DNA from 3 places in the Streptomyces sp. NRRL F-5650 genome. Region 3 is predicted to be linked to each of the others. Evidence: riboswitches for the same ligand, from Rfam matches in the RefSeq annotation. Region 3 holds a riboswitch; each other region holds the start of a gene.
What was found. A riboswitch is a leader RNA that binds a small molecule or an ion and turns the genes downstream of it on or off. The one in region 3 is predicted to bind thiamine pyrophosphate.
Positions count from the first base shown of each region.

Region 1: linked by a shared signal. The riboswitch ahead of IG88_RS0113670 (thiamine ABC transporter substrate-binding protein) and the one ahead of thiO (glycine oxidase ThiO) in region 3 are both predicted to bind thiamine pyrophosphate.
Region 2: linked by a shared signal. The riboswitch ahead of thiC (phosphomethylpyrimidine synthase ThiC) and the one ahead of thiO (glycine oxidase ThiO) in region 3 are both predicted to bind thiamine pyrophosphate.

Region 1 is NZ_JOGV01000011.1:198,232-203,718, reverse strand. Features, by position in the region: gene IG88_RS0113675 (ABC transporter permease) at 1-946, opposite strand, end outside; gene IG88_RS0113670 (thiamine ABC transporter substrate-binding protein) at 922-1,968, opposite strand; TPP riboswitch at 2,108-2,213, opposite strand; gene rlmN (23S rRNA (adenine(2503)-C(2))-methyltransferase RlmN) at 2,269-3,381, opposite strand; gene IG88_RS0113655 (phosphatidate cytidylyltransferase) at 3,557-4,732, opposite strand; gene frr (ribosome recycling factor) at 4,732-5,289, opposite strand; gene pyrH (UMP kinase) at 5,466-5,487, opposite strand, start outside.
Region 2 is NZ_JOGV01000012.1:119,228-124,714, forward strand. Features, by position in the region: gene IG88_RS0114645 (DUF5326 family protein) at 122-334, shown strand; gene IG88_RS0114650 (IclR family transcriptional regulator domain-containing protein) at 662-1,375, shown strand; gene IG88_RS0114655 (SsgA family sporulation/cell division regulator) at 1,476-1,913, shown strand; gene IG88_RS0114660 (YibE/F family protein) at 1,966-3,450, opposite strand; TPP riboswitch at 3,522-3,711, shown strand; gene thiC (phosphomethylpyrimidine synthase ThiC) at 3,704-5,487, shown strand, end outside.
Region 3 is NZ_JOGV01000004.1:47,589-53,075, forward strand. Features, by position in the region: gene pknB (Stk1 family PASTA domain-containing Ser/Thr kinase) at 1-1,122, opposite strand, end outside; gene IG88_RS0106130 (thiazole synthase) at 1,257-2,054, opposite strand; gene thiS (sulfur carrier protein ThiS) at 2,057-2,257, opposite strand; gene thiO (glycine oxidase ThiO) at 2,254-3,465, opposite strand; TPP riboswitch at 3,463-3,574, opposite strand; gene IG88_RS0106145 (NAD(P)/FAD-dependent oxidoreductase) at 3,697-4,986, shown strand; gene IG88_RS0106150 (Rv2175c family DNA-binding protein) at 5,028-5,393, shown strand.

The sequences.
Region 1 (5,487 bases), on a different contig from region 3:
GCAGGACCGCGATGACGCCCAGGACCCCGGCGAGCAGCGCCCACTGCCCCGCGCCGCGCGGCCGGCGCGCGGTCGTGCCCGCGTCCACCAGCCGCAGGGCCGTCTCGCGCCGCCGTACCGTCCAGGCGTGCACGGCGAGGACGGCGGCGACGGCCGCGAACTGGACCAGCGTCAGCACGGCGGCCGTGGACAGGTCGAAGACCTGGGAGGTCTGGCGGTAGATCTCCACCTCGAGGGTGGAGAAGGTGGGCCCGCCGAGGATCTGGACGACGCCGAAGGAGGTGAAGGTGAACAGGAAGACCATCAGCGCGGCGGCGGCCACGGCGGGCACCAGCGCGGGCAGCGTCACCTGCCGCCAGGCCCGCAGCCGGGAGGCGCCGAGCATCCGCGCGGCCTCCTCCTGCCGCGGATCGAGCTGCGCCCAGAGGCCGCCCACGGTGCGCACGACGACGGCGTAGTTGAAGAAGACGTGCGCGAGCAGGATCGCCCACACCGTGGTGTCCAGGCGCAGGCCCCACAGCTCGTCCAGCAGCCCGCCCCGCCCGACCAGCGCCAGGAACGCCGTCCCGACGACGACCGTCGGCAGCACGAACGGCACGGTCACCACGGCCCGCAGCACCTGTTTGCCGGGGAAGTCGAAGCGGGCGAAGACGTAGGCGCCGGGCAGCGCGATCAGCAGCGTGAGGGCGGTGGACGCCAGTGCCTGCCAGGTGGTGAACCACAGGACGTGCCGCACGTCGGACTGCGCGAGCACGTCCCCGAACCGCCCCACCTGCCAGGCCCCGTCGGCCTTCAGGCCGCGCGCGACGATGGCCGCGACGGGGTAGGCGAAGAACACCGCGAAGAACGCGACCGGCACGGCCATCAGACCGAGCCGCGCCGCGCTCCCGCGCACGCTCCCCACCGGCTTGCCCCGGTCGCTCACTTCAGTACGAGCGAGGTCCACGACTTGACCCACTGGTCGCGGTTGCCGGCGATCTTCGCCGGGTCGAGGGTCTGCGGGTCCTTGGCCTGCGGCCCGAACTTCGTGAACACCTCCGGGACCTGCGCGTCCTTCCGCACCGGGTGGACGAACATGTTCAGCGGCATGTCCTCCTGGAAGGTCTTGCTCAGCAGGAAGTCGAGGAGTGCCTTGCCGCCCTCGGGGTTCCTGGCGTTGGCGAGCAGGCCCGCGTACTCGACCTGCCGGAAGCAGGTCCCGTCGGCGACGCCCGTGGGGGCGGTGTCCGGCTGCGGGTCGGCGTAGACGACCTCGGCGGGCGGGGAGGAGGCGTAGGAGACGACCAGCGGGCGGTCGCCTCCCGCCTTCCTGCCGCCGGCCGAGCCGGAGAACTCCTCGTTGTACGCCTGCTCCCAGCCGTCGACGACCTTGACGCCGTTCGCCTTGAGCTTCTTCCAGTAGCCCTCCCAGCCGTCGTCCCCGTACCGGGCGGCGGTGCCGAGCAGGAAGCCGAGGCCCGGCGAGGAACTGCCCGCGTTCTCGGTGACGAGCAGGTCCTTGTAGGCGGGCTTGGCCAGGTCGTCGAAGGACTTCGGCGGTGCGAGCCGGTGCTTGTCGAAGTAGGCCCTGTCGTAGTTGACGCAGATGTCGCCGGTGTCGACGGGCGTGACCCGGTGCTTGTCCCGGTCGGCCCGGTACTCGGGCGGGACCCGGTCGGAGCCCTTCGCCTCGTACGGCTGGAACAGGCCGTTGTCCAGGGCGCGGGACAGCAGGGTGTTGTCGACGCCGAAGAAGACGTCGCCCTGCGGGTTGTCCTTGGTGAGGATCGCCTTGTTGACGGCCTGCCCGGCGTCGCCGTCCTCCAGGACCTTGACCTTGTACCCCGACTTCTTCTCGAAGGCCGCGATGACGTCCTTGGAGGCGGCCCACGAGTCGTGGCTGACCAGCGTCACCGTCTTGGAGCCGCCGGCGCCGCTGCCGCCCCCGTCGTCGGACGACGATCCGCAGGCGGCCAGCGTGCCGACCATGCCGAGCCCGACGGCCAGGACACTGACCTGCTTGGTGATGCCCTTCTTGGTGATGCTCACTGAATTCCTCCTGGGTGACCAGGAGAAGACGCGGCCCCGCCCGGGACCCCTGGCGAGGATCCCGGGCAGGGCGCAACAGCTCGAGTGGTGACCGATCTCCCTACCCAGAATGACCTGGGCCAGGTTCAGAGGGTCTGCGGCCGGTGCCGCACTCTCAGCGCTGTGGCGCTCCCCTGTCGGAATATGAAGATGTGACTGCGAATGACGTTGTACGGCGTTGACGTACTTCCGTCGGTCAGGTTACCGCTCGCTCGCGGCGAGCTGACCACACGCCCCGTCGATCTCCTGGCCACGGGTGTCCCGGATCGTCACCGGCACACCGTGCGCCGCGATCGCCTCCACGAACGCCTTCTCGTCCTCGGGCCGCGACGCGGTCCACTTGGAGCCGGGCGTGGGGTTGAGCGGGATCAGGTTGACGTGCACGGGCCTGCCCTTGAGCAGCCGCCCGAGCCGGTCGCCGCGCCAGGCCTGGTCGTTGATGTCGCGGATCAGGGCGTACTCGATGGACAGCCGCCGCCCGGACTTCGCCGCGTACTCGAACCCGGCGTCCAGCACCTCGCGCACCTTCCACCGCGTGTTGACGGGGACGAGGGTGTCGCGCAGCTCGTCGTCGGGAGCGTGCAGGGAGATGGCGAGGCGGCACTTGAAGCCCTCGTCGGCGAAGCGGTGGATCGCCGGGACGAGGCCGACCGTGGAGACGGTGATCCCGCGCTGGGAGAGCCCCAGTCCGTCGGGCTCGGGATCGGTGAGCCGGCGGACGGCGCCCACGACCCGGTTGTAGTTGGCGAGGGGCTCGCCCATGCCCATGAACACGATGTTGCTGAGCCGGGCGGGACCTCCCGGGACCTCGCCGTCCCTGAGCGCCCGCATGCCGTCCACGATCTGGTGCACGATCTCGGCGGTCGACAGGTTCCGGTCGAGTCCGGCCTGGCCGGTGGCGCAGAAGGGGCAGTTCATGCCGCAGCCCGCCTGGGAGCTGATGCACATCGTGACCCGGTCCGGGTAGCGCATGAGCACCGACTCGACGAGGGTCCCGTCGAACAGCTTCCACAGCGTCTTGCGCGTGGTCCCCTCGTCGGTCGACAGGTGCCGCACGACCGTCATCAGCTCGGGCAGCAGCGCCTCGCGCAAGCCCTCGCGCGAGCCGGCGGGGATGTCGGTCCACTGCTCGGGGTCGTGCGCGTACCGCGCGAAGTAGTGCTGCGAGAGCTGCTTCGCACGGAACGGCTTCTCACCGATCGCGGCGACAGCCTCCTTGCGCTCGGCGGGCGTGAGATCGGCGAGGTGCCGCGGCGGCCGCTTCGCTCCGCGGGGTGCGGCGAAGGTCAGCTCACCGGGGGCTGGACGGGCCACGGTCGGACAACTCCTCAGGACGGCGGGCCTGTGGCAACCCCCCGCGTCGGCGGGGACAACGGCAGGGCCGTGCCGGAGCCAGGAGACCTCACTGGAAGACCCCCGCCTCGGCGGGGACACACGGAAGGGCCCGCGGCCAAAAGCCGCAGGCCCTTCCCAGACTACCTGATCGCTGTCAACCCGACCCGACGAAGATCACCAGCAGCAGCCACACCACCGGCGCCGTCGGCAGCAGCGAGTCCAGCCGGTCCATGATGCCGCCGTGCCCCGGCAGGAGGGTGCCCATGTCCTTGATGCCGAGGTCGCGCTTGATCATGGACTCGCCGAGGTCGCCCAGCGTGGCGCTGACGGCGACCGCGAGGCCGAGCAGCAGGCCCTGCCACCAGGTGCCGTCGTCGATCAGGAACTGCGTGCACAGTGCGCCCGCCGCCATCGCGAACGCCACCGCCCCGAGCAGGCCCTCGCGGGTCTTGCCCGGGCTGATGCGCGGGGCGAGCTTCTTCTTGCCGAAGCGCCAGCCGACGGCGTACGCCCCGGTGTCGCTGACGACCGTCAGTATCAGGAAGACCAGGACGCGCCAGGCCCCGTCGTCCGCCGCCAGCATCATGGCGACGAAGGTGGCCAGGAACGGCACGTAGAACGCGGCGAACAGCCCGGCGGTGACGTCCCTGAGGTAGCCCTCGGGGGGCTCGGTCATCCGCCAGACCAGGACCGCCAGCGCGGTGAGCGCCATGGCGATCCACGCACCCTCGGCGCCGCGCGCGTACCCGGCGACCACCATCGCCGCGCCGCCGACGGCGAGCGGCACGAGGGGCGCCTTGATGCTCTTGCGCTCCTCCAGCCGCTTGGTCAGCTCCCACAGCCCCACCACGACGGCGACCGCGATCACACCGACGAAGACGGCCTTGACGAAGAACAGCGACGCGATGATCACCACGCCGAGGCCGACACCGACCCCTATCGCCGCCCCGAGGTCGCGCCCCGCGCTCTTCTTCTGCGGCGGCTGCGGCTGCGCCGGCTGCGGGGCGACGGGCATGGGCTCCGGATTCTGCGGCACCACCGCATACGGCTGCGCCGACGGGTTCTGGTCGCGATACGGCACGTCGCGACCGGGCTGGTCGTGGAACGGCTCGTCCCGGAACAAGGGACCGCTCAGCCGAGCGGTCCCCTGGTCGTCGTCCTGGTCTCCGCCGTGTTCGGGTACGTCGGGCACGATGGGCATGGGGCGAGTCTGCTGCGCGTAGTGCGCATCGTACGCGGGACCCGCCGGGCCGGCGCCCTGGGCGGGTCCCTGGTCGGACGGCCCCCAGTACCCGGCTTGTGGCGGCGCTCCCCAGGAAGAGTCGTTCATCAGACCTCGAGCAGTTCGGCTTCCTTGTGCTTCAGGAGCTCGTCCACCTGCGCGACGTACTTGGCGGTGGTGTCGTCGAGCTCCTTCTCCGCACGGCGGCCCTCGTCCTCGCCGACCTCGCCGTCCTTGACCATCTTGTCGATGGCGTCCTTGGCCTTGCGGCGCACGGAGCGGATGGAGACCTTGGCGTCCTCGCCCTTGCCCTTGGCCACCTTGATGTACTCGCGGCGGCGGTCCTCGGTCAGCTCGGGGAACACCACCCGGATGATGTTGCCGTCGTTGCTCGGGTTGACGCCCAGGTCGGAGTCGCGGATCGCCTGCTCGATGTTGCGCAGGGCGCTCTTGTCGAAGGGGGTCACCACGGCCATGCGCGGCTCGGGCACGGAGAACGAGGCCAACTGGTTGATCGGCGTCGGCGCGCCGTAGTAGTCGGCCACGATCTTGTTGAACATCGCCGGGTGCGCACGGCCGGTGCGGATCGCGGCGAAGTCCTCCTTGGCGACCACGACGGCCTTCTCCATCTTCTCCTCGGCCTCGAGGAGGGTCTCTTCGATCACCACTTGCTCCTGCGTGTCTTGAGTAGGCCCGGCTGCGGTCCCCTGTCGGAGCTGCGGCCGGCTGCGTCGCGTTCTTCCTGCACGGTTCCCGACCGGCGGGACATTGTCCATCCCCCGGCCCGGTCCCGTCCCTTCCGTCCCCCGGACAGGTGGTGTCCGCGGAGGGGGGTGTCCGGTCAGTCCCGGCTGCCCTGGTCC
Region 2 (5,487 bases), on a different contig from region 3:
AGGGGATCGGTCAGGGGGAGACAAGGGATGCGGGGCCCCTGCCGAGGCGCTCGCGGCTCTAGCATCGAGTGCAGGACATCAGAGGATTCCCCAGAACTCCCGAAAGGCAAGGGCAACGGCGATGCGAGAGATCTTCACGGGACTGCCGTGGTGGGTGAAGTGGATCGCGGTGCCGGTCATCGCCCTGGTCGTGTTCGGCGGGCTGATCGCCACCGTGGTCGGGTTCGTGATCGGACTGCTGTTCAAGCTGCTGATCTTCGTGGCGCTCGTCGGCGGACTGATCTACGTCGTACGCAAGTTCATGTCGAGCTCCTCGTCGCGCAGCGACTGGTGAGAGGCGCGGGGCACCGGTGGCGGTAACAGGAACCACCGGTTCCCTCGGGCGGGGGAAGTTTCCCGGACGGGCCGCCGGTGAGCGGTGACCGGCGGTTAGAGTCCGGAACTCCACGCGGGGGCGACCTCGCGAACGGCGTACACCCCCACCCGTGTTCTCCGCACGGGCTGCCTCCTCGCGTTCCGGGAGTGACCCTTGGCCACGGCTGACACCGCATTCGGTCTGCACGCCCTCCCCGTGCAGCCCTGCTCGACGCCTCGGACACCCTCCGCGCCCGCCTCCGCCGACCCGCCCTCCGCGACCCTGATCGGTTCCGTGCAGCGGGCGATGCGCCTGCTCGAGTGCGTCGCCGCGCACGAGTACGGCGCCCCCGCCAAGCAGCTGGCCCGTGAGACGGGACTGGCGCTGCCCACGGCGTACCACCTGCTGCGCACGCTGGTGCACGAGGGTTACCTCCGCCGCGACAAGGGACTGTTCTTCCTCGGGGAGGCCGCTGAGCGGCTGAGCAGCACCGGGGCCGAGCAGAAACGTCGCAGCACGGTGGTCGACACCATGGCGCGCTGGCGCGACGCGATCGGCGTCCCCGTGTACTACGCCATGTACCGGGAGGGTGAGATCGAGGTCATGTGCGTCTCCGACACCCCGGGCAACCCGGCGGTCGAGGAGTGGGCGGACTTCCGGGAGACGGGGCACGCCCACGCCATCGGGCAGTGCCTGCTGTCCCAGTTGGACGAGGACGCCCGCCGCGACCACCTGCACCGCTACCCGGTGCGGCCGATCACGCCGTACACGGTGCGTGACGGCCACAGCCTGCTGAAGCGGCTGGAACGCATGCGCCGGATGACGCCGGTGACCGAGCGCCAGGAGTACGCGCTGGGGACGGTCTGCGCGGCGATTCCGATCACCGTCGGCACCACAGCGGCGACGATGGCCATCTCCCTGCCCCTCCACCAGGCGGACCGTTTGCTGCCCGCGGCCCAGCGTCTGCAGCACGAGGTGGGGCGGCGTCTGGGCTCGCTCGCCCTCTCTATCAGTATCTGAAAACTCACTCCTTGTGATCTGGTGTGTACGTTGAGCAAGATGCCACCAGTGTTAGAGGTTTGATTCTCGGACAGTCGACGGCGGATGACGGGGTAGGCGAATGGGCGAGTCCGTACAGGCAGAGGTCATGATGAGCTTTCTCGTGTCAGAGGAGCTCTCGTTTCGCATCCCGGTGGAGCTGCGGTACGAGACACGTGATCCCTACGCCGTACGACTGACCTTCCATCTGCCCGGAGACGCGCCGGTGACCTGGGCGTTCGGCCGGGAGCTGCTGGTCGACGGGGTGGGCCGGCCGTGCGGCGACGGCGACGTGCGTATCGCACCGGTCGACCCCGAGCCGTTGGCCGAAGTACTGATCCGCCTTCAGGTCGGCAGCGACCAGGCCCTGTTCCGCTCCTCTGCGGCCCCCCTCGTGGCCTTCCTCGACCGCACCGACAAGCTCGTCCCCCTCGGCCAGGAGGGTGCGCTCGCCGACTTCGACAGCCACCTCGACGAAGCCCTGGACCGCATCCTGGCGGAGGAGCAGAGCGCGGGCTGAACCGTTCCGGCACGCACACCCGCAGCGGGGGCGGGGTGCCTCGCCGGGCGCGTCAGCGCTTGCGGCGACGGCCCCGCCCGCTCCGCGCGGGCGCTCCCGCACCGGCTGCCGGCTCCGGGGCCCGCGTCGGCCGGTCAGCCGACACGACCAGGGCGGCGAGGGCGGTGGTGACCGGCACGGAGGCCACCAGACCGATCGAGCCGACCAGCGTACGCACGATCTCCTCAGCGACCAGCTCGCTGTTGGCGACCGTCCCCACCCCGCTCTGCGCGATCGAGAACAGCAGCAGCAGGGGCAGCGCGGCGCCGGCGTAGGCCAGGACGAGCGTGTTCACGACCGAGGCGATGTGGTCGCGGCCGATGCGGATGCCCGCGCGGTACAGGCCGCGCCAGCCCATCGCCGGGTTGGCCTCGTGGAGTTCCCAGACCGCCGAGGTCTGGGTGACCGTCACGTCGTCGAGGACACCGAGCGAACCGATGATGACCCCGGCGAGCAGCAGCCCGCTCATGTCGATGGACGGGTACAGCCCGTGGATGAGGCCGGTGTTGTCGTCCGTGTTGCCGGTGAGTGCGGCCCAGCCGATGAACAGCGACCCGAGCACGCCGATCAGCAGCAACGAGATCAGGGTGCCGAGCACGGCCACGGAGGTTCTGGCCGACAGCCCGTGACACAGGTACAGGGCGATCAGCATGATCGCACTGGACCCGATCACCGCCACGACCAGCGGATTCGAGCCCTGCAGGATCGCGGGCAGAATGAAGAAGTTCAGCAGCAGGAAACTGACCGCCAGCGAGATCAGGGCCATGAGGCCGCGCAGTCGTCCGACGACCACGACGGCGAGGGCGAAGATGCCGGCCAACAGGCCAAGGGGGAGTTGACGGTTGACGTCGGTCACCGAGTACTGCAGGTCCTTGGGCGCGGAGGGCTCGTAGGCGACCACCACCTTCTGTCCCTCGTGCAACTGCCGTGACTGGTCCGGCTGCACGATCTCGTCGAACGTACGGCCCTTGTCGTCCCCCGTGTCGACGCGGACGGTGGCCCGCTTGCATTCGCCCTCGGCCTGCTGCACCGCGGACGACCCCTCGGCGGTGGAGGTGTCGCCGGTCGGGGTGCCGGCCGAGGGATTGGCCGCCTGGCAGCTCAGCGCGACGACCTTGGTGACCGTGGCCTCCTGTGTCTGCCGGTCGAAGCCGACACCCGTGCGCTCGTGGGGCGGCGCACCGCCCGGCCACAGGACCGCGAGCCCGACCAACACGGCTGCGGCGAAGGGGATCAGGACCGCGGCGATGACCTTCCGCAGGTGCCGGGAGACGGGCGCCGCGGGCCCGTGGCTGTGCGCGTGCGAGTGCCCGTGCCCGCCCCCCGCGTCCCGTCCGCCGCCCTCCGGGGTGTGCCCGTGGTCAGCCTCCGGTCTGCCGCCGAGCGTGCCGTGAGGGACGACGGGGACAGGGCCGGTCGCACGGCCGTCGTCCTCTTCGGCGCCCGGTCCGCGGCCGGGCCGGTGCGGCGGGAAGGGGGGATGCTGCGGTGTGGTCACCGCCCGATCATCGCAAGAACGGGAGGGGCCCTCTGGTCACCGCGCCCGAATGGGCGCTAGCGTGGTGGCACCTTTGTACACGCGGGAGCTCGGAGCACCGGGCTGAGAGGGCGCTGACCTCCGTTCCAGCGATGTTTCACGGGAAACGTCTCCGAAGGCGAGTGACGTATCCCACGAAGTGCCGTGAGACGGAAGCCGCTGCGTCGACCGCCGAACCTGTTACCGGGTAATGCCGGCGTAGGGAGTAGGTCTCATGACCATCAAGGACGCACGCACGCCTGCCTCCGCACAGGACTCCGCGCAGAATTCCGCCTCGGCGGATGCCGCGGGGACCAGTGAAGCCACGGAGGCCGGGAAGTCCATCGGCTGGCACAAGGCGTACGTCGAGGGCTCGCGCCCCGATGTGCGGGTGCCGGTCCGTCAGGTGCACCTCACCAACGGGCAGTCGGTCACGTTGTACGACACCTCGGGCCCGTACACCGATCCACTCGTCGACACCGATGTCCGCAGGGGCCTGGCGCCGCTGCGGGAGAACTGGATCATCGCGCGCGGCGACACCGAGGAGTACGCGGGCCGTCCCGTCCGCCCCGAGGACGACGGCATCAAGCACACCTCGCCCCGCGGCGGCCTGCGGAACCTCGACGCCGTCTTCCCCGGCCGCCCGCGGCAGCCGCGCCGGGGCCGCGACGGCACCGCGGTGACGCAGCTCGCGTACGCGCGGCGCGGCGAGATCACCCCGGAGATGGAGTACGTGGCCGTCCGGGAGAACGTCTCGCCGGAGGTGGTCCGCGAGGAGATCGCGGCAGGGCGGGCCGTGCTGCCCGCCAACGTCAACCACCCGGAGATCGAGCCGATGATCATCGGCAAGCGGTTTCTGGTGAAGGTCAACGCCAACATCGGCAACTCGGCGGTGACGTCCTCCATCGAGGAGGAGGTCGACAAGATGACCTGGGCGACCCGGTGGGGCGCCGACACGGTCATGGACCTGTCCACCGGCCGCAACATCCACACCACACGCGAGTGGGTCCTGCGCAACTCCCCTGTACCGATCGGCACCGTGCCGCTTTACCAGGCCCTGGAGAAGGTCGACGGCCGGGCCGAGGAACTGTCCTGGGAGATCTACAAGGACACCGTGATCGAGCAGGCCGAGCAGGGCGTGGACTACATGACGGTACACGCGGGCGTACGCCTGCCGTACGTACCGCTGACCGCCAACCGCAAGACCGGCATCGTCTCGCGCGGCGGCTCGATCATGGCGGCCTGGTGCCTGGCGCACCACAAGGAGTCCTTCCTGTACGAGAACTTCGAGGAGCTCTGCAAGATTCTCGCCGCCTACGACGTCACGTACTCCCTCGGCGACGGCCTGCGTCCCGGGTCGATCGCGGACGCCAACGACGAGGCGCAGTTCGCCGAGTTGCGCACGCTCGGGGAACTCAACCGGATCGCCAAGCGTTTCAACGTACAGACCATGATCGAGGGCCCGGGACATGTCCCGATGCACAAGATCAAGGAGAACATCGACCTTCAGCAGGAGATCTGTGATGAAGCTCCGTTCTATACGCTCGGCCCGCTGACGACGGACGTCGCGCCGGCGTACGACCACATCACCTCCGGCATCGGTGCCGCGATGATCGCCTGGTGGGGCACGGCCATGCTCTGCTACGTCACGCCCAAGGAACACCTGGGGCTGCCCAACCGTGACGACGTCAAGACCGGCGTCATCACCTACAAGATCGCCGCCCATGCCGCCGACCTCGCCAAGGGCCACCCCGGTGCGCAGGAGTGGGACGACGCGCTGTCGGACGCCCGGTTCGAGTTCCGGTGGGAGGACCAGTTCAATCTGTCCCTCGACCCGGACACCGCGCGGGAGTTCCACGACGAGACACTGCCGGCCGAGCCCGCCAAGACGGCCCACTTCTGCTCCATGTGCGGGCCCAAGTTCTGTTCGATGAAGATCTCGCAGGACATCCGCCGGGAGCACGGCAGCAGCAGGGGCGAGATCGAGGAGGGCATGGCTCAGAAGTCGAAGGAGTTCGC
Region 3 (5,487 bases):
GTACCAGATGCCCGTGCCGATCCCGAGCACCAGCAGGGCGGCCACGACGATCGCCAGCGGGCCGCGGCGCGGCCGGGGCAGGCGGGAGCGGGCCGGGGCCGGCGCGGGGGACGCCAGCCGGCTGGTGCGGCTGACCCCGTCCGGGCCGCCGTCCTCGTCCCCGTCGACGGGCGGGCGGCGAGGCATCGTCAGCGCGCGCGGGATCACGCTCGTACGGTCCTCGGCGTTGTCGTGCTCCGCCGCGAGCGCCTGGGGCGGCACCGCGTCCAACTGCTCCGCGCTGAGCGCCGCCCGCGCCTCACGGGCCCGGGCGAGCAGGGCCACCGCGTCGTGCGGCCGGACCTCGGGATTGCGCGCGGTGGCCGCGGCGACCAGCTCGTCGAGCTCGAAGGCGGCTCCCGGCACCGAGGCCGAGGGCGGCGGCACGTCCTCGTGCAGGTGCTTGTAGAGCACCGCCGCGGGCGAGTCGCCGTCGTGCGGCTTGGCGCCGGTCAGCATCTCGTACAGCACGACACCGCACGCGTACACGTCGACCCGGGGGTCGGCGGTGCCGTGCTCGATCTGCTCGGGCGCCAGGTAGGAGACGGTGCCGAGGACGGCGCCGGTGGTGCTGGTGACGGTGTTCACGGCCCGGACCAGGCCGAAGTCGGCGACCTTGACCCGGCCGTCGTCGCCTATCAGCACGTTCTCCGGCTTCATGTCCCGGTGCACGAACCCCGCCCGGTGCGCGGCACCGAGCGCGGCGAGGACCGGCTCCAGGATGTCCAGCGCGGCCCGCGGCCTGAGCGCCCCGCGCTCGCGCAGCACGTCCCGCAGGGTGCAGCCGGCGATGTACTCCATCGCCAGGTAGACGTACGCCCCCTCGGCACCCTGGTCGAAGACCTGGACGACATTGGGGTGGTCGAGCCGGGCCACCGACTTGGCCTCGCGGATGAACCGCTCGACGAAGGTGGCGTCGGTCGCGAGCGCCGGGTGCATCACCTTCAGCGCGAGCACGCGGTCCAGGCGGGTGTCCACGGCCCGGTAGACCGTGGCCATCCCGCCGACCGCGATCCGCGCCTCGACGCGGTACCGGCCGTCGAGCACCTGACCGACGAGAGGGTCCTGGAGGGTCGTGTCCACGCAGGTGAGTCTACGAGCCGACACCGACACCCCGGGTCGTCGACCGGAATCGGGCCGGTACTGCAGCGCATCTGTGACGCTTCCCACGCGCCCCACGCACCGCGCGCCTCCGACGGCGGCGCACCGGCGCGGGATCACCGGAAGGCGGGCCGCTCCGGATCCAGCACCGCCAGGCCCTCCGAGGTGGACGACGCCTCGGCGAAGTGCCGCCGCGGAATCCGCCCGGCCCGCCGGGCCAGCCGCCCCGCCTCCACTCCCGCCCGCATCGCCGCGGCCATCAGCACCGGCTCCTGCGCCCGCGTCACCGCCGAGGCCAGCATCACCCCCGCACACCCCAGCTCCATCGCCAGCGCCACGTCCGAGGCCGTACCGGCCCCCGCGTCCAGGATCACCGGCACGCGCGCGTGCTCCACGATGAGCTGGAAGTTGTGCGGGTTGCGGATCCCGAGCCCGGAGCCGATCGGCGAGCCCAGCGGCATGATCGCCGCGCACCCGACGTCCTCCAGCCTCCGCGCGAGCACCGGGTCGTCGTTGGTGTACGGCAGCACCGTGAACCCGTCGTCGACCAGGGTCTCGGCCGCGTCCAGCAGCTCGACCGGGTCCGGCAGCAGCGTGCGCTCGTCGGCGACGACCTCCAGCTTGACCAGGTCCGTGCCGAGCGCCTCGCGCGCCAGCCGCGCGGTGAGGACGGCCTCCCCGGCGGTGAAGCAGCCGGCCGTGTTCGGCAGCACCCCGATGCCGAGCCGCTCCAGTACGGACAGCACCGACCCGTGCACCGAGGTGTTCACCCGCCGCATCGCGACGGTCGTCAGCTCCGTCCCGGAGGCCACCAGCGCGCGCTCCAGCACGTCCAGGCTGGGCGCGCCGCCCGTACCCATGATCAGGCGGGACCCGTACGACGTACCGCCGAGGACAAAGGGATCGTCGGCCACGGTCAGCCTCCCTGGACGGCGGTGAGGACCTCGACGCGGTCGCCGTCGGCCAGGGCGGTGGCGGACCACTGCGCGCGCGGGACGACGGTTTCGTTCAGGGCGGCGGCCACTCCGGACGGTGCCGCGGTGAGCGTGCCCACCAGCGCGTCCAGGGCGGTGCCGGGAGCCACCTCGCGCGGCTCGCCGTTGACGGAGATGTTCATGCGGACTGCTCCGAAAGTCGCGGGAGTGGTGGACGGGCGGGGTCGGCGCCGAAGCGGCGGGGCGTGAAGGGGCGGCCCTCCTCCGGCAGCTCCCCGGTGGTCAGGACGTGCGCCATGACGTCGCCGGTGACGGGGGTGAGCAGGACGCCGTTGCGGTAGTGCCCGGTGGCCAGCAGCAGGCCGTCCAGGTCGGTCGGGCCGAGCAGCGGGGCGTTGTCCGGGGAGCCGGGGCGCAGCCCCGCGCGGGTCTCCGTCAGCGGCAGCTCCGTGATGCCGGGGACCAGCTCGTGGGCGTCGCGCAGCAGCTCGTAGACGCCGCCCGCGGTGACCGTCGTGTCCCAGCCCAGCTCCTCGCTGGTGGCGCCGACGACCAGCTCGCCGCTCTCGCGGGGCACCAGGTAGACGTGGTTGCCGCGCACCACGGCGCGCACCGTCCGGTTCAGCAGCGGCCCGTGGGTCCGCGGCATCGTCAGGCGCAGCACCTGGCCCTTCACCGGCCGCACCGGCGGCAGGACGGCCTCCGGCACGCCCGCGAGCCGCCCGCTGAGGCTGCCCCCGGCCAGCACCACCTGCCCGGCCTCCAGCGGGGTGCCGTCGGCGGTGACGACGCCCGTGGCCCGCTCCCCGCGCCCGACGGCGAGCCGCTCGGCCCACTCCCGGTGGAAGACCACGCCCGCGTGTTCGCAGGCGGCCACCAGCGCGCGGGCGAGGCGGCGGGGGTCGATCTGGTGGTCGCCGTCCACCCGGAGCCCCCCGCGCACGCCCGGCGCCAGCATCGGCTCCAGACGCCGGCACTCGCGCCCCGACAGCCACTCCGACTCCAGGCCCGAGCGCTGCTGGAGCGCATGCAGGTCGCGCAGGTGGGCGCGGTCGTCGGCGTCCAGCGCGACGGCGAGGGTGCCGCAGCGCCGGTACCCGAGGTCCCGGCCGGTCAGTTCGGCCAGTTCGGCCGCGAAGCCGGGGTAGCGGCGGGCCGAGGCGAGGTTCAGCGCGAGCAGTGTCTCCTCGCCGTAGTGCAGCTCGGTGACGGCGGCCAGCATCCCGGCCGCCACCCGGGCCGCCCCGCCGCCCGGTTCGGGGTCCACGAGGGCGGTGGCCAGACCGCGCTGCGCGGCCCGCCAGGCCGTGACCAGCCCGACGATCCCGCCGCCGACGACGAGCACGTCGGGCGTGCGGGGTGTACGAGGCGTGTGTGGTGGAGACGACATGGGCGTCCAGCCCCTCCCTTCGCCGGCATGACCCGGATCAGGTTCGTACGGTCGGAGGCCGCCAGCCTCCCTCTCAGCCCGGTGCGTCCGGGCTCCCGCGAGTGCCTTGCGTCGGCCACCCTAGCCCGCGGCGCACGGCCCGGGTAAGGGACCCCGCGCGGCCGGGGGCCTCGCGCGGCTCACCCGGCACGGGCACTCACCGGCGGAACAGGGGGTGTCTATGGTGATCGGGTGAGTGAGCAGACGCGGGAACGGGGACAGGGACCGGCGGCGGGCGCGGAGCGCCGGGTGGTCGTGGTGGGCGCCGGGATGGCGGGCGTGCAGACCGCGGTCGCCCTCAGGGAACAGGGCTTCACCGGCCCGGTGACCCTGATCGGCGCGGAGCCGCACCAGCCCTACGACCGCCCCCCGCTGTCCAAGGCCGTCCTGCTCGGCACGGCCGAGGGCTCCGCCTTCGACGTCGACTTCGAGGCGCTCGGCATCACCCTGCGGCTGGGCTGCGAGGCCCTGGGCGTGCGCCCCGGCGACCACGTCCTCGACACCTCCGAGGGGCCGGTGCCCTACGACTCGCTGGTCCTGGCGACCGGCGCCGAACCCGTCCGGCTCCCCGGCACCGAGGGCGTGCCCGGCGTGCACCTGCTGCGCACCCTGGACGACGCCGAACGGCTGCGCCCGGTGCTCGCCCGGCAGCACGACGTCGTGGTCGTCGGCGCGGGCTGGATCGGCGCCGAGTTCGCCACCGCCGCGCGGGAGGCGGGCTGCGCCGTGACCGTGGTGGAGGCCGCCGACCGGCCGCTCGCCGACGCGCTGCCCGCCGATGTGGCCGCGCCGATGACCTCCTGGTACGCCGACGCGGGCGTCGACCTGCGCACCCGCGCGTGCGTGGAGCGCGTGGAGCGCGTCGAACCCGGCGGCCCCGGCGGGGCCGCCCGGGTCGTCCTCGACGACGGCACCCGGCTGCCCGCCGACGCGGTCGTCGTCGGCATCGGCGCCCGTCCGGCCACCGGCTGGCTGGCCGGCTCGGGGATCTCCCTCGGTCCGCACGGCGAGGTCCTGGCCGACGACCGCCTGCGCGCCTGCGCACCGGACGTCCACGCGGTGGGCGACTGCGCATCCTTCCCCTCCGCCCGCTACGGCGAGCGGCTGCTGGTGCACCACTGGGACAACGCGCTCCAGGGGCCGCGCACGGTCGCCGCCGACATCGTCGGCGCCCCGGCCGGCGAGATCCCGGCGGCCTACGATCCGGTGCCGTACTTCTGGTCCGAGCAGTTCGGCCGCTTCGTCCAGTACGCCGGTCACCACACGGCCGCCGACACCACCCTGTGGCGCGGCGACCCCTCGAGCCCGGCGTGGACGGTCTGCTGGCTGCGCGCGGGCCGCCTGGTGGCGCTGCTGGCGGTGGGCCGCCCCCGTGACCTGGCCCAGGGCAGACGCCTGATCCAGGCGGGCACGACGATGGACCCGGACCTGCTGGCCGACCCGGCGAAGCCGTTGAAGGCGGCGACGGCGGCATCGGCGTAGTCCGGTTTCCGAGTGTCAGTGCCAGGTGGCAGGCTGGGGGCGTGACCGAGATTGACGCAAAGACCGATGCTCTCGTGCCTGCCTGGCTCACCGTTCCCGACATCGCCGAGAAGCTCGGCGTCGAGGTGACCCGGGTACGCCAGCTCATCAAGGAAGGCCAGCTCATCGCCGTCCGCCGCGGGGAGAACCGCGCGCTGCACGTCCCCGCGGCCTTCATCGACGAGGACAAGGTCGTCAAGGGCCTGGCCGGGACCCTGACGCTGCTGCGGGACGACGGCTTCACGGCCGAGGAGATGCTGGAGTGGCTCTTCACGCCCGACCCGAGCCTGCCCGGCACCCCCGCCCAGGCACTGACGGAGAACCGCGGTACGGAGGTGAAGCGCCGCGCCCAGGCGCTCGCCGTCTGACCGCCGCGACGCCGCCCCGTCGCCCCGCTGATCCGCGGCGGCGCTGATCCGCCGCGCCGATTCACCGCACCACCCGGCGTACGCGCCGCGGACC